One region of the Streptomyces sp. CMB-StM0423 genome, then DNA from elsewhere that is predicted to be linked to it. Evidence: riboswitches for the same ligand, from Rfam matches in the RefSeq annotation. Region 1 holds a riboswitch; the other holds the start of a gene.

The links. A riboswitch is a leader RNA that binds a small molecule or an ion and turns the genes downstream of it on or off. The one in region 1 is predicted to bind glycine.
Region 2: linked by a shared signal. The riboswitch ahead of gcvT (glycine cleavage system aminomethyltransferase GcvT) and the one ahead of gcvP (aminomethyl-transferring glycine dehydrogenase) in region 1 are both predicted to bind glycine.

What each region holds. Positions count from the first base shown of each region.
Region 1 is NZ_CP025407.1:7,569,930-7,577,574, forward strand. It holds gene ftsR (transcriptional regulator FtsR) at 18-740, shown strand; gene CXR04_RS32895 (bifunctional nuclease family protein) at 794-1,267, shown strand; gene CXR04_RS32900 (MerR family transcriptional regulator) at 1,478-2,026, shown strand; gene CXR04_RS32905 (DNA polymerase IV) at 2,142-3,512, shown strand; gene CXR04_RS32910 (PRC-barrel domain-containing protein) at 3,544-3,948, opposite strand; glycine riboswitch at 4,089-4,185, shown strand; gene gcvP (aminomethyl-transferring glycine dehydrogenase) at 4,364-7,261, shown strand; gene CXR04_RS32920 (DUF5999 family protein) at 7,386-7,592, opposite strand.
Region 2 is NZ_CP025407.1:2,121,734-2,129,378, forward strand. It holds gene CXR04_RS08825 (ABC transporter permease) at 1-856, opposite strand, end outside; gene CXR04_RS08830 (enhanced serine sensitivity protein SseB C-terminal domain-containing protein) at 1,214-2,014, opposite strand; gene CXR04_RS08835 (enhanced serine sensitivity protein SseB) at 2,147-2,920, opposite strand; gene CXR04_RS36390 (hypothetical protein) at 3,052-3,657, shown strand; gene CXR04_RS08845 (AAA family ATPase) at 3,707-4,270, opposite strand; glycine riboswitch at 4,434-4,531, shown strand; glycine riboswitch at 4,532-4,649, shown strand; gene gcvT (glycine cleavage system aminomethyltransferase GcvT) at 4,680-5,813, shown strand; gene gcvH (glycine cleavage system protein GcvH) at 5,916-6,290, shown strand; gene glyA (serine hydroxymethyltransferase) at 6,346-7,614, shown strand.

The sequences.
Region 1 (7,645 bases):
ACCACGGGACGGAAGCGATGGGCGACACCCCGAGGGGCGGCACCGCCGCTCCGGAAGCGGACCGGCCGGACCGACGCCGGGCGCGCGACCGGCAGTTGAGCATCGGGGGCGTCCTCGCCGTGCTCCGCGAGGAGTTTCCCGAGGTCACCATCTCCAAGATCCGCTTCCTGGAGTCGGAGGGCCTGGTGGAGCCGCAGCGCTCGCCGGGCGGCTATCGCAAGTTCGGCACCGCGGACGTCGAGCGGCTGGCCCGGATCCTGCGTATGCAGCGGGATCACTACCTGCCGCTCAAGGTCATCCGTGAGCAGTTGGACGCCGACCCCGTGGCCGGCGCCGGGACCGGGGCCTCCGCCGTCGCGGAGGCCCCGCACGATCCCCGTGTCGACCGGGAGACGCTGCTGCGCACCGCCGCCGTCGGCGAGGACGAGCTGGCGTCCTGGGAAGAATTCGGTCTCGTCGCCCCGGACGCCGACGGGCTCTACGACGCGGACGCGGCCGCCGTCGCCCGTCTCGTGGCCGAGCTGGGCAGCTACGGGCTGCAGGCGCGCCACCTGCGCGGCCTCAAGGCCGCCGCGGACCGCGAGGCCGGCCTCGTCGAACAGGTCATCGGCCCGCTCCGGCAGCACCGCAGCCCGCAGACGCGGGCCCACGCGGAATCCACCGCCGAACGGCTGATCGAGCTGTCCGCGCGGCTGCACACGACCCTCGTACGGTCCTCACTGCGGGTCGCCGGCAACTGACCGGTCCCGTGCTCGACTACCCAAAACCGCCGGGGTCGGCCTAGGGTTGCTGTGTGAACGAGCTCGACGTTGTGGGTGTCCGGGTGGAAATGCCCTCGAACCAACCGATCGTTCTCCTGCGTGAAGTGGGCGGCGACCGGTACCTTCCCATCTGGATCGGTCCTGGGGAGGCGACGGCGATCGCCTTCGCGCAGCAGGGCATGACCCCCGCGCGCCCGCTGACCCATGACCTGTTCAAGAACGTGCTGGACGCGGTCGGCCAGGAGCTGTCCGAGGTCCGGATCACCGACCTGCGGGAGGGCGTGTTCTACGCCGAGCTGGTGTTCTCCGGCGGCGCCGAGGTGAGCGCCCGCCCCTCCGACGCCATCGCGCTCGCGCTGCGCACCGGCACGCCGATCTACGGCAGCGAGGGCGTGCTCAACGACGCGGGGATCTCGATCCCGGACGAGCAGGAGGACGAGGTGGAGAAGTTCCGCGAGTTCCTCGACCAGATCACGCCCGAGGACTTCGGTACGAATCCCCAGTGAGAGCCGCCCCCCGGTAGCCCGCCCGGGCCTACCGTGCGGGCGCCGTCGGCAAACCACCCGTAGGGTGATGAGCACCCGGCGTGCCCCGTGTGGCGTTCGTTGACGCGCCCGGGGCGACTGCCTACCGTCGGGAGGCAGGTCAGGGAGCGGGAGGTCGGCGTGGTGGTCACGGGCGGCGGGAGATCGGCTGGCGGGGGCGGAGCTGTTCCGCTGTACGGGCACGGCGTGGAGCCCGCGAGGCGGCCACGGGCCGCGTCCGCGGACGCGGAGGAGGTCGGCTACCGGGGACCGGCGGCGTGTGCCGCGGCCGGCATCACGTACCGCCAGCTCGACTACTGGGCCCGTACGGGCCTCGTCGAGCCGAGCGTCCGCCCCGCGAACGGCTCGGGCGCCCAGCGGCTCTACGGCTCCCACGACGTCGTCGTACTCAAGATCGTCAAGCGGCTGCTGGGCGCCGGGGTCTCGCTGCAGAGCATCAGGACGGCCGTCCGCCACCTGCGCGCGACCGATCCGGCCGAGCTGCGGCGGATGACCCTCATCAGCGACGGCGCCACGGTCTACGAGTGCACGTCCCCCGACGAGGTCGTCGAGCTGCTCCAGGGCGGCCAGGGGATCTTCGGCATCGCCGTCGGCGTGGTCTGGAGCGACGTGCAGGCGGCCCTCGTGCAGTTGCACGCGGAGCGCGTCGACACCGGCGAGACGCTGGTCGGGCACAACGCCGCCGACGAGCTGGCGCGCCGCCGCAGCCGCGCCGGCTGACGCCCTCCGGCAGGCCGGCCGGTGGCCGCCCCGCGCCCCGGTCCGTACGACGCCGTCACGGCCGTCTGACGGCCGCTGCGGGGCCGATGTCGTACCCATGGGGGACCATCACCGTGTGAGAAGCGCGCCGTCAGTCCTGCACCTGGACATGGACGCGTTCTACGCCGCCGTGGAGCAGGCCGCCAAGCCGAGCCTCAAGGGCAAGGCCGTGATCGTCGGCGGCCTCGGCCCCCGCGGCGTGGTGGCCACCGCGTCGTACGAGGCGCGGGTCTTCGGGGTGCACTCGGCGATGGCCATGGGCATGGCCCGCCGGCTCTGCCCGAACGCCGCGTTCCTCATCCCCCGCTTCCGGCTCTACCAGCAGGTCAGCGGCCAGGTCATGGCGCTGCTCGGGGAGCTGTCGCCACTGGTGGAGCCGCTGAGCCTGGACGAGGCGTTCGTCGACCTCGAAGCCGGCGGCACGCCCGCGGAGGAGACGGCGCTACGGAGCGTGGCGCGCCGGCTCCGCGCCGACATCCGCGCCGCCACGGGCCTCACCGGGTCCGTCGGGCTCGCCGCGTCCAAGATGCTCGCCAAGGTCGCCTCCGAGCTGGCCAAGCCGGACGGGCTCGTCCTGGTACCGCCGGGCGGCGAGCGGGCGCTGCTGGGGCCGATGAACGTGCGGACGCTGCCGGGCGTCGGCCCGGCCACGGCGGACACGCTGCGCCGGGCCGGGATCACCACGGTCGGGGAGGTCACGGACGCCGGCGAGGACGAGATGGTGCGGCTGCTGGGCAAGGCGCACGGCACCGGGATCCACGTGATGGCGCTGGGGCTGGACGAGCGGCCGGTGGTGGCGGACCGGGACACCAAGTCCGTCTCCGTCGAGGACACCTTCGACGTCGACCTCACCGACCGGGTCCGGATCCGCACCGAGGTCGAGCGGCTGGCGCGGCGGTGCGTGACGCGGTTGCGCGGCGCCGGGCGCTCCGGCCGCACGGTGGTCCTCAAGGTCCGGCGGTACGACTTCTCCACCCTCACCCGCTCCGAGACCCTGCGCGGGCCCACCGACGACCCGGCCGTGGTCACCGAGGCGGCGCTGCGGCTGCTGGACGGCGTGGAGACGACCGCGGGCGTGCGGCTGCTGGGCGTCGGCGTGAGCGGGCTCGCGGACTTCACGCAGGAGGACCTGTTCGCGCAGGCGGGCCAGGCGCCGGAGGTGCAGCACGGGCCGGTGGACGCCGACGGCCCGGTGGCGCTGCCGCCGCCCGGGCCGCCCCCGCCGCCCGCCGCGCCGGAGCCGGAGCCGGCCGCGCCGCAGTGGCTGCCGGGGCTGGACGTGCGGCACGCGGAGCACGGCCCCGGCTGGGTGCAGGGCAGCGGCGTCGGCCGGGTCACGGTGCGGTTCGAAGTGCCGGGCTCGGCGCCCGGGCGGGTGCGTACGTTCGCCGCGGACGACCCGGCGCTGGAGCCGGCGGACCCGCTGCCGCTGGTGCCGGTCGGCTGACGTCGGGGGGCTGGTGCCCGGCGGTGGCCTGTCAGTCGTCGGAGCCGGCGACCTCGCCGAAGTCCCGGTCCTGTGGCGGCCGCTGCTGCGGATGGGTGTTGGCGACCTCCGGCGGCAGCGTCATGCCGTAGTGGTGGTAGAGCTGGAGCTCCTGCGCGGGGGAGAGGTGCCGGCCTACGCCGAAGTCCGGCGCGTCCTTGATCAGCTCCCGTTCGAACGGCACCCGCAGCCCCTCGTCCGCCAGCTCGCTCGGCCCCAGCGGCACGAACGCGTCCCGGTGGAACAGGCCCGTGCGCACCGCCGCCCACTGCGGGGCGCCGGTGGCGTCGTCGAGGTACACCTCGTCGACGGTCCCGAGCTTGTCGCCGTTGCTGTCGTACGCGCGCACGCCGATCAGGCTCCGGGGGTCGATGTCGGTCTGCACGGTGCCTCCCACGTCTCGTCACAGCTCCGCTGCCTCCACGTAACGGCACAAGAGGCCCCGCGGCCACTCGGCGGGCGCCGCCCGGGCGCACGTGAGCGCACGCCCCGCGCCGGGATGCGCGGGGCGTGCGCTGGTACGCTGATCGTGGCCGCAGACCCCGTGCGGGAGAGTCCTCCGCCCGCCAGCCGGAGGCGCCGAAGGAGCAACTCCTCCCCGGAATCTCTCAGGCCCCCGTACCGCACGGACGAGGTCACTCTGGAAAGCAGGGCGGGCCGCCGCGCGGCCCTTCCTCACCGACGGTGCAAGCCGGGCCGCGCCCAGTCAGGGCGTGCCGGTGAAGCTCTCAGGTCCGGATGACAGAGGGGGAGGCCGTACGGGTGCCCGGCCCAGGGGTATCCGCGAAGGTCCGCGCGACCAGGAGGCCCCTTTGTCCGAGACGAACGCCCACCGCATCCCGCTTTCCGACTTGGAGCGCGGCACGCCCTTCGAGCAGCGCCACATAGGACCGGACGCGGGCGACCGGGCCAAGATGCTCGCCCAGGCCGGCTACGGCTCGCTGGACGAGCTGACGGAGGCCGCCGTACCCGGCTCGATCAAGGGCACCGGCGCGTTCGCGTTGCCCGCGGCCCGCTCCGAGGCCGAGGTGCTGGCCGAGCTGCGCGGCCTGGCGGCGCGCAACGAGGTGCTCACCTCCATGATCGGCCTCGGCTACCACGGCACCCACACGCCGCCCGTCATCCTGCGCAACGTCATGGAGAACCCCGCCTGGTACACGGCGTACACCCCGTACCAGCCGGAGATCTCCCAGGGCCGTCTGGAGGCGCTGCTCAACTTCCAGACCGTCGTCTCCGACCTCACCGGGCTGCCCACCGCCGGCGCCTCGCTGCTCGACGAGGGCACCGCCGCCGCCGAGGCGATGGCCCTGTCCCGGCGCGTCGGCAAGGTCAAGGACGGCGTCTTCCTGGTCGACGCCGATACCCTGCCGCAGACCGTCGCCGTGCTGCGCACCCGCGCGGAGCCGACCGGCGTCGAGGTCGTCGTCGCCGACCTCAGCGGCGGCATCCCCGCGGAGGCCGCGGAGCGCGGCGTCTTCGGCGTGCTGCTGCAGTACCCGGGCGCCTCCGGTGCCGTACGGGACCTCGCGCCCGTCATCGAGCGGGCGCACGAGCTGGGCGCCGTCGTCACCGTCGCCGCCGACCTCCTGGCGCTCACCCTGCTGACCTCGCCCGCGGAGCTCGGCGCCGACATCGCGGTCGGCTCCAGCCAGCGATTCGGGGTCCCGATGGGCTTCGGCGGGCCGCACGCCGGCTACATGTCCGTACGCGAGAAGTTCGCGCGCAGCCTGCCGGGCCGGCTCGTGGGCGTCTCCAAGGACGCGGACGGCGCGCAGGCGTACCGGCTGGCCCTCCAGACGCGCGAGCAGCACATCCGCCGCGAGAAGGCCACCAGCAACATCTGTACCGCGCAGGTGCTGCTCGCGGTGATGGCGTCGATGTACGCCGTCTACCACGGCCCCGAGGGCCTGGCGGCGATCGCCCGGCGCACCCACCGCTTCGCCGCGATCCTCGCCGCGGGCCTGCGGGCGGGCGGCGCCGACGTGGTGCACGACGCGTTCTTCGACACCGTCACCGTCCGCGTCCCCGGCCGGGCCGCCGAGGTGACCGCCCGCGCCCGCAACGCCGGCGTCAACCTCCGCCTCGCCGATGCCGACCACGTCGGCATCTCCTGCGACGAGACCACCGTCCGCGACCACCTCGCCGTCGTCTGGGACGCCTTCGGCGTCACCGGCCGGGACGTCGGTGAGCTGGACGCCGCCACCGCCGACGCGCTGCCCGCCGGGCTGCTGCGCACCGACGAGTACCTGACCCACCCGGTCTTCCACCGGCACCGCTCCGAGACCGCCCTGCTGCGCTACCTGCGCACGCTCGCCGACCGGGACTACGCGCTGGACCGCGGCATGATCCCGCTCGGCTCCTGCACGATGAAGCTCAACGCGACCGCCGAGATGGAGGCCGTCACCTGGCCCGAGTTCGCCGGGCTGCACCCCTTCGCGCCCGCCGACCAGGCCGCGGGCTATCTGACCCTCATCCGCGAGCTGGAGGAGGGCCTGGCCGCCGTCACCGGCTACGACAAGGTCTCCCTGCAGCCCAACGCGGGGTCGCAGGGCGAGCTGGCGGGCCTGCTGGCCGTACGGGCGTACCACCGCGCCAACGGCGACGAGCGCCGCACCGTCTGCCTCATCCCGTCCTCCGCGCACGGCACCAACGCCGCCTCCGCGGTGATGGCCGGCATGAAGGTCGTGGTCGTGAAGACCGCGGAGAACGGCGAGGTCGACGCGGACGACCTGCGCGCGAGGATCGAGCAGTACGGCGACGAGCTGGCCGTGCTCATGGTCACCTACCCCTCCACGCACGGCGTGTTCGAGGAGCACATCACGGAGATCTGCGACGCCGTGCACGCCGCCGGCGGCCAGGTGTACGTGGACGGGGCCAACCTCAACGCGCTCGTCGGCCTCGCGGGCCCCGGAAAGTTCGGCGGCGACGTCTCGCACCTGAACCTGCACAAGACGTTCTGCATCCCGCACGGCGGCGGCGGCCCCGGCGTCGGCCCGGTCGCGGTCCGCGAGCACCTGGCCCCGTACCTGCCGAACCACCCGCTGCAGCCCGCCGCGGGCCCCGAGACGGGCGTGGGCCCGGTCTCGGCGGCGCCGTGGGGCTCGGCCGGGATCCTGCCGATCTCATGGGCGTACATGAAGCTCATGGGCGAGGACGGGCTGCGCCGCGCCAGCCAGGTCGCGGTGCTGGGCGCCAACTACGTGGCCAAGCGGCTGGAGCCGCACTTCCCGGTGCTGTACGCGGGTCCCGGCGGGCTCGTCGCGCACGAGTGCATCATCGACGTACGGCCGCTGACCAAGGCGACCGGCGTGTCGATCGACGACGTCGCCAAGCGGCTGATCGACTACGGCTTCCACGCCCCGACGATGTCGTTCCCGGTGGCCGGGACGTTGATGATCGAGCCGACCGAGAGCGAGAACCTGAGCGAACTCGACCGGTTCTGCGAGGCGATGATCGCGATCCGGCGGGAGATCGAGCGGGTCGGCACGGGGGAGTGGGACAAGGACGACAACCCGCTGGTCGGCGCGCCGCACACCGCGGCGCAGCTCGCGGGGGAGTGGCAGCACCCGTACGGGCGTGAGGAGGCCGTCTTCCCGGCCGGGGTGACGCCCGCGGACAAGTACTGGCCCCCGGTGCGCCGGATCGACGGCGCCTACGGCGACCGGAACCTGGTGTGCTCGTGCCCCCCGTTGGACGAATACGACGCCTGACGTACGCCCGCGCGCGTACCGCACCCGGCCCGGCGCCCCCGCGCCGGGCCGGCGGCGTGCGAGGCGGGCGCGCGGCCGCGGGGACCGCCCGGCGGGCGGCGGCCGCGACCGCCGCCCGGGCAGGTCAGGCCGCGGCGGTCACGTCGTCGGCGTTCGGCGGCCGGTGCGGCGCGATGATCCGGCCGTCGGGCAGCAGCTCGCCGGTGTCCTCGAACAGCAGGACGCCGTTGCAGAGCAGGCTCCAGCCCTGCTCCGGGTGGTTCGCCACCGGGCGCGCCGCCTCCCGGTCGGTGGACTGGGCGGTGGGGCAGGGTGGCTGGTGCTGGCACATGGCTGGGTACTCTCGTCGTTTCGTGGTCTCGGTCCTGCGGTCTGCAGATGTCA
Region 2 (7,645 bases), 5.4 Mb from region 1:
TGCCGCCCCAGGATGCCTGCGGCGGCTGGATGCCCACGCCGAGGAAGCTGAGCGCCGCCTCGAAGAGGATGTTGGTCGGGATCAGCAGGGTGGAGTAGACGAGGATCGGCCCCACCAGGTTCGGCAGCAGCTCCCGGAAGAGGATGAAGGGGCCGCGCGCGCCCAGGCTCTTCGCCGCCTCCACGAACTCGCGTTCGCGGAGGCTGAGCGTCTGTCCGCGGACGATGCGGCCGATATACGGCCAACTGAAGAAGCCGATGACGAAGATCAGCACCCCGATGTGGAGCTGCAGCCCCTTCAGTCCGAACGCGCCGCCCTGCAGCGCGGCCGAGATGGAGATGGCGAAGAGCAGCACCGGGAAGGCCAGGAACGTGTCCATGGTCCGGCTGATGATCGTGTCCGCCCACTTGCCGTAGTAGCCGGCGATGACGCCGAGGACGGTGCCGATCACGACGGCGACCATGGTGGCGCCGAAGGCGACGAGCAGCGAGACCCAGGAGCCTTCCAGGATCCGGGTGGCGATGTCGCGGCCGAGCCGCGGCTCGATGCCCAGCGGGTGGTCCCAGCTCATGCCGCCGAACGAGCCGTACGGCGTGGCCAGGGAGGGGTCGACGAGATCCTGGTTGAGCCTGTTGGGGTCGAGCCCGAAGATCGCCTGGATCGGCCGGGAGAGCGCGGCGATCAGGATGAGGAGCACCACGACGATGCCGCCGGCCATGGCGACGCGGTCGCGCTTGAGCCGCATCCAGGCGATACGCCCGAGCGAACGGCCCTCGATCCGGCTCTTGTCCACGCCCTCGACGAGAGCTTCCGGCGTCGCCTCGGTGGCGCCGGTTGTCTCGATAGGTGCCGTCATGTTGTGGGGACCCCTCTCGAGCGGCGGCGTCCCGCCGTCGTCTGCCGCGGTAGCGGCTCAATCGCTTCGCTGGTGCAAGTCATGCCGTGGTGCCGTGATCCGTCGTGCCGTAGTGCCCGGTGCCCGTAGTGCGTGATCGTGAAGCTCTGCCGTCGCACAGGGGAACGACAGCTTCCTGCGGGGGGAGTCTTCAATGCGCCTGCGATCACTCGCCAGACCCCAAAGGGAATGGATGCGCAAACGTGATGCGATGCAGTGGATAACCGTTATCCGGACATCCGACCGCCGCTGAGCGGATCTTCACCGGCCCGATATCAGGACACGTACGGATATAGCGGGGTCAGGCGGGTCGGCGGCTCAGTACTGCGGGGCGGGTCCCGGCTGCCAGCCGGACTGCGGGGCGCCGCCCGCGGAGTGCGGCGGCGGGTAGCCGTAGCCGGCGGGCGGGGCGGCCGGGCCGCCGCCGTAGGCGCCGCGGTCGAAGAACGGCCGGGAGTTCGCCCGCATCCACATCGCCACCGGGTCGTGGTCGTCGGCGAGCGCCACCGTGGAGACCGCCAGGCCCGGGGGCACGGCGGCCACGGACTCCTGCATCATCGACTGCGCCGCGGCGACGGACTGCGCGCCCGTGTCGTACAGGTCGATGCCGATGGCGAGGTACGGCTCGCCGAGCACCGGCTGCACCCAGGCGCGGCAGAGCGTGCGCACGGCGGGGGTGCGGTGGGCGGTCTGGCCCAGCAGGGCATAGAACTGCGCGACGTCCACGACCGGTTCCGCGATCCGCAGCGGGCCCGCGGGCAGCCGGTCCAGGCCCGTGGCCACCCGGCGCAGGTCGAGCCAGGGGACGCCGACGCCGCCGCCGGCGGCGTGCGGGTCGAGCCAGAGGCCCCAGCGGTCGGGGTAGAGCGCGGCGGCGATCTCCGCCCCGGCGACGGGCTCGTGGGCGCCGGCCCAGCCGCTGGCGGCCAGCTCGCGGTCGGAGCTGAAGCAGGGCGCGTAGGCGTGGCCCTCGACCTGCATGCTGCCGTACTGCGCGTCCGGCGAGTCGGGGCGGCCCTGCCAGAGCAGCATCCACACCTGCCCGGCGGCCAGCGCGGCGAGCAGCGCCTCGTACGCGTCGTACCTGCCGGGAGCCACCTGGCGGACCAACTGGTCCACGCCCGCTCCCGGCGCCCGCCCGCTCGCGCCCCCGTTCACCCTGGGCCCCAACCCTTCGTCTCGGCCGCCGCCGCTCCCGGGCACGCGTGTACGCCCGGAAAGGTCATCAAACCAGCTTAGAGCCTGACCCCGTCAGCCGACCCGGATGTAGAACGGCTCGACCTTGGCCCGCATCCAGGTGATCACCGGGTCCACCGCGGCGTCGAGGAAGACCAGTTGGACCTTCCACGGCACCGGCTGCGCGCCGAGCGCCCGGCCCAGCGCCTCCACCGTCGCCTGCCTGCTCTCGTCGTACGTGTCCAGCAGCTCGACCCCGATGTAGAGCTGCTCCGCACCGCCCTCGACGCTCGCGAGCCCCCGGCGCGCGCTGCGTACCACCCCGATCCGCTCGAACTCCTCCCGCGCGACCGACAGGAAGTCCACCGGGTCGTCCTGCCAATCCGGCGTGAACAGCCGCACCCGGCCGCCGCGTGCCTCCCCCGGCAGCCGCGGCGCCCCGCGGTCCCGGCACAGCTCCGCGACCGCCGCCGGCGGCAGCGGCACGCCGACCGTACCGCCGGGGTTGACCGCGATGCCGACCTGCGGCGGCAGCCCGCGGGCGAACTCGCGGGCCGGCGCGACGGTGAACGACATGTGGGAGCCGGTGACCCGCAGGAACTCCTCCTGCGAGGAGAACACCGGCACGTACGGCGCGCCGCCGATCTCGGTCGTCGGCACGGGCAGCGTGGGACTGTCGGGCCCGCCGCCCCCGGGCAGCGGCACCCACAGGCTGCTGCGGCCCAGCACCTCCAGCAGCCGCGGGGCGGCCTGCGGGTTGCCGAGCGAGGCGGCGAGCACCTCCTCCAGCTCGTTGCCGGGGAAGCCGCCCGTGGCGGGGGGCTGCGGGGAGCGGTAGTCGAAGCTCATCGGGACCAGCCAACTTTCGGGGGATGAACGTCGGCACCCTAACGGCTGCGAGCGCTCGCGGGCGAAGGCCGCACCTGCCCACGGTGGAGTCCTCTCACCCTCAGGACCTCGCGACAGGGAGCCCGTTTTCCATGCGTACGAACCGAATGGCCGGCCTCGCCGCCACCGTCGTCTCCGCCGTCGCCGGCGGCGCCCTCGTGCTCGGCATGGCCGGGCCCGTCGCCGCCGCCGGGGACGCCGCCCGGGGCGGGCACCCCGGCGGCAGGACCGCGGCTTCCGCCCCGGCCGCCGCCGACGTCGACCCGCCGACCCTGCACCTGCTGGCGCAGCTCGGGCACCTCACCGCCGCCACGGCCCGGACCGTCGGGCAGGTCCAGCAGGCCGTCGCCGACGGCGGCCGGCAGAACCCGCGCACGCTGCCCGACGTGCGGTCGCACCTGGACGCGGTGGGCGCGGCGGCGGGGGCCAAGGGCAAGGTGAAGTCGATGAAGGCGCGGAAGACGACCGCCCTGGCGCAGGCCGTCGGCTCGCTGCGGGAGGAGCTGGCCGGCCTGGTACGGGCGGGCCGGGCGGGCGACCGGGCGGCGGTGGCCGACCGGGCCACGGTGACCGTGGCGGCGCTGGTACGGGTCCTGTCGGCGACGGCGGTCAGCGGGCTGGTGCCGGCGGGGCAGGTGCCGCCGATGCCGCAGAACGCGGCGGTGCCGCCGAAGCTGCCGGCGCAGTCCGGCGCGTAGCGGCCGGCCGCCGGCCCGGTCCTGCGGCGCGCAGCCGCCCCCCGCGGACTCAGCCGAAGCTGATCGAGCGCAGCGCCCCCGTCGCCTCCCCGTCCAGCACCAGCACCGAGTCGCACCCCTCCGCCGGCTGCCCGGCGTGCGCCCAGTCCAGCAGCCTCCGGTGCGCCCACCGGTGCCGGGCGAAGGCGTACCGCGACACGGCGCGGCCGCGCCGCGCCTGCCGCTCCCGTGCCACATCCTCCGGCACGTCGAGCACCACGACGTGCACCCCGCGCCCGTACCGCCTGGCCTGCCTGGTCAGCCACCAGCGCACCCACGGCAGCGTGCCGCAGTCGTGCACGACGAGGCTGCCGCCCGCGCGGACCGCGAGCCGCAGCCGCGCGTAGTGGTCGACGCGGACTAACGGCCGGTAGAGGGCGTACGGCAGCCGCGTGCCCAGCTTCTGCGCCCAGCGCTCGCGCACGTACTGCGAGTCGATCAGCCGCACCGCGGCCGGCGGCTGCGTGCGGCGCATGAGCGTGCTCTTGCCGCTGCCCGGCAGCCCGGAGATCACGACGATGTCCCCCTCGGGATATCGAAGCCGTTCCCTGGAGGCCGCCTGCTCCACCGTCACGCTGCCTCCCACGCCCCGCACCGCCGCTCTTGCCGTCCACAAGCGTCGCAACAGCAGCGGGACTCGACAAGGACGCAACGGAAGGTGGCCTCCCACTTCTTCCCCTGTCCCGCGGTCGACGGTGCGTGCAATGATGGGGCCCGCCAACTGCATACCGGCCGTCAGAACCCGCGCGGGAGAGTCCCGGTGCCTCGTCGCACCGGGCGCCGAAGGAGCAAGTCCTCCCTTGAATCTCTCAGGCACCGTCACCGCGCGGGCGAGGCAGATCTGAAAAGCGGGTGTGCCCGGCCGTGCGCCGGCGCCGCCCCACCCAAGGTGCAAGCCACGCTCCCGCGGGATCGTGGCGAACCTCTCAGGTTCCGATGACAGATGGGGAGGACACGACCACCCCCTGTCCGGGAGCCTGACGATGACCACTGAGAGCCCTGCACCGCGCCGTACCGCGCTCGACGCCACGCACCGCGCCCTCGGCGCCACCATGACCGACTTCGCCGGCTGGGACATGCCGCTGCGCTACGGCAGCGAGCGTGAGGAGCACGTCGCGGTGCGCACCCGCGCCGGCCTCTTCGACCTCTCCCACATGGGCGAGATCGCCGTCACCGGCCCGCAGGCCGCGGACCTGCTGGACTACGCCCTGGTGGGCCGGCTGTCCGCGGTGCGCCCGGGCCGTGCCCGGTACACGATGATCTGCCGCGAGGACGGCGGCATCCTCGACGACCTGATCGTCTACCGGCTCGCCGACGAGGAGTACATGATCGTCGCGAACGCCGCCAACGCCCAGGTCGTCCTGGACGCCCTCGCCGGGCGGGCCGCCGGCTTCCCGGGCGCCGGGGTGCGCGACGACCGGGAGGCGTACGCCCTGATCGCCGTGCAGGGTCCGAAGTCGCCGGCCATCCTCGGCCGGGTCACCGACGCGGATCTGGCCGGCCTGAAGTACTACGCGGGTCTGCCCGGCACCGTCGCCGGCGCGGACGCGCTCATCGCCCGTACCGGCTACACCGGCGAGGACGGCTTCGAGCTGTTCGTACGCCCCGCGGACGCGGCGGCCGTCTGGGCGGCGCTGACCGCGGCGGGCGCGGACGACGGCCTGGTGCCGTGCGGGCTCTCCTGCCGCGACACCCTGCGCCTCGAGGCCGGCATGCCGCTGTACGGGCACGAGCTGACCACCGCGCTCACGCCCTTCGACGCCGGCCTCGGCCGGGTCGTCAAGCTCGACAAGCCCGGCGACTTCGTCGGGCGCGAGGCGCTCGAACAGGCCGCCGAGCGCGCCGCGGCCGAGCCGCCGCGGGTGCTGGTCGGCCTGGTCGCCGCGGGCCGGCGGGTGCCGCGCGCGGGGTACGGGGTGGTGGCCGGCGGCCGGCGCATCGGCGAGGTCACCTCCGGCGCCCCCTCCCCCACCCTGGGCAAGCCGATCGCCATGGCGTACGTGGACGCCGCGCACGCCGGTCCCGGCCCCTCGGCGGCCACCGGCGTGGGCGTCGACATCCGCGGCAGCCACGAGCCGTACGAGGTCGTCGCCCTGCCGTTCTACAAGCGCTCCTGACCGGCTGCGCACGTACGCCTGCCTCTTCCTTTCCGCGGCCCCTCGACCGCGCCACCAGCGCCCCTTTACGCCACTCACGTCCCGATCCTGGAGAATCGCCTTATGAACAACCCTGAGCACCTGCGCTACAGCAAGGAACACGAGTGGGTCGCGACCGACGACGGCGTCGCCACCGTCGGCATCACCGCCCACGCCGCGAACGCGCTGGGCGACGTCGTCTTCGTCCAGTTGCCGGACGTGGGCGCCGCGGTCACCGCGGGCGAGCCCTGCGGCGAGCTGGAGTCGACGAAGTCCGTCTCCGACCTCTACGCGCCGGTGACCGGGGAGGTCACCGAGACCAACCAGGACGTCGTGGACGACCCGGCGCTGGTGAACTCCGGGCCGTATCAGGACGGCTGGCTGTTCCGGGTGCGCGTCTCGGCCGAGGCCGCCGACCTGATGTCCGCCGCCGAGTACACCGCGTTCACCGCGGGCTGAGCTCCGCCGCCGCAGCCCCGCCCGCCCGCGTCCCTCTCTTTCCCCGGAAGGTCCCATGTCCCTTCTGAACGGCTCGCTCCACGAGGTCGACCCCGAGGTCGCCGCCGCCGTGGACGCCGAACTCAAGCGCCAGCAGTCCACCCTCGAAATGATCGCCTCGGAGAACTTCGCCCCGGTCGCCGTGCTGGAGGCGCAGGGCTCGGTCCTCACCAACAAGTACGCCGAGGGCTACCCCGGCCGCCGCTACTACGGGGGCTGCGAGTACGTCGACGTCGCCGAGGAGCTGGCCCGCGAGCGGGTCAAGGCGCTCTTCGGCGCCGAGGCGGCGAACGTCCAGCCGCACTCGGGCGCGTCGGCGAACGCGGCGGCGATGTTCGCGGTGCTCAAGCCCGGCGACACGATCCTGGGCCTGGACCTGGCCCACGGCGGGCACCTGACCCACGGCATGAAGATCAACTTCTCCGGCAAGCTGTACGACGTCGCCGCCTACCACGTCGACGCCGAGACCGGCCAGGTCGACATGGCCGAGGTCGAGCGGCTGGCCAAGGAGCGGCGGCCGAAGCTGATCATCGCGGGCTGGTCGGCGTACCCCCGGCAGCTCGACTTCGCCGGCTTCCGCCGGATCGCCGACGAGGTCGACGCGCTGCTGATGGTCGACATGGCGCACTTCGCCGGTCTCGTCGCCGCGGGCCTGCACCCCAACCCGGTGCCGTACGCGGACATCGTCACCACCACGACGCACAAGACCCTCGGCGGCCCGCGCGGCGGGGTCATCCTCTCCCGCCAGGCCCTCGCCAAGAAGATCAACTCGGCGGTCTTCCCCGGCCAGCAGGGCGGCCCGCTGGAGCACGTGATCGCGGCCAAGGCGGTGTCGTTCAAGATCGCCGCGTCGGAGGAGTTCCGGGAGCGGCAGCAGCGCACGCTGGACGGCGCCCGGATCCTGGCCGAGCGGCTGCTGCGGGACGACGCCCGCGCGGCCGGCGTCTCGGTGCTCTCCGGCGGTACGGACGTCCACCTGGTCCTGGTCGACCTGCGCGAATCCGAGCTGGACGGCCAGCAGGCCGAGGACCGGCTCCACGAGACCGGCATCACCGTCAACCGCAACGCGGTCCCGAACGACCCCCGCCCGCCCATGGTCACCTCCGGCCTGCGCATCGGCTCGCCCGCGCTGGCCACCCGCGGCTTCACCGCCGCGGACTTCGAGGAGGTCGCCGACGTCATCGCCGAAGCCCTCAAGCCGGGCTTCGACGAGGCAAAGACGGCCGCACTCGCCGCCCGGGTCACCGCCCTGGCGCAGAAGCACCCGCTGTACCCCGGCCTGTAGCCCGTACGGCCCGGCCGCCCGCCGCTCCGAC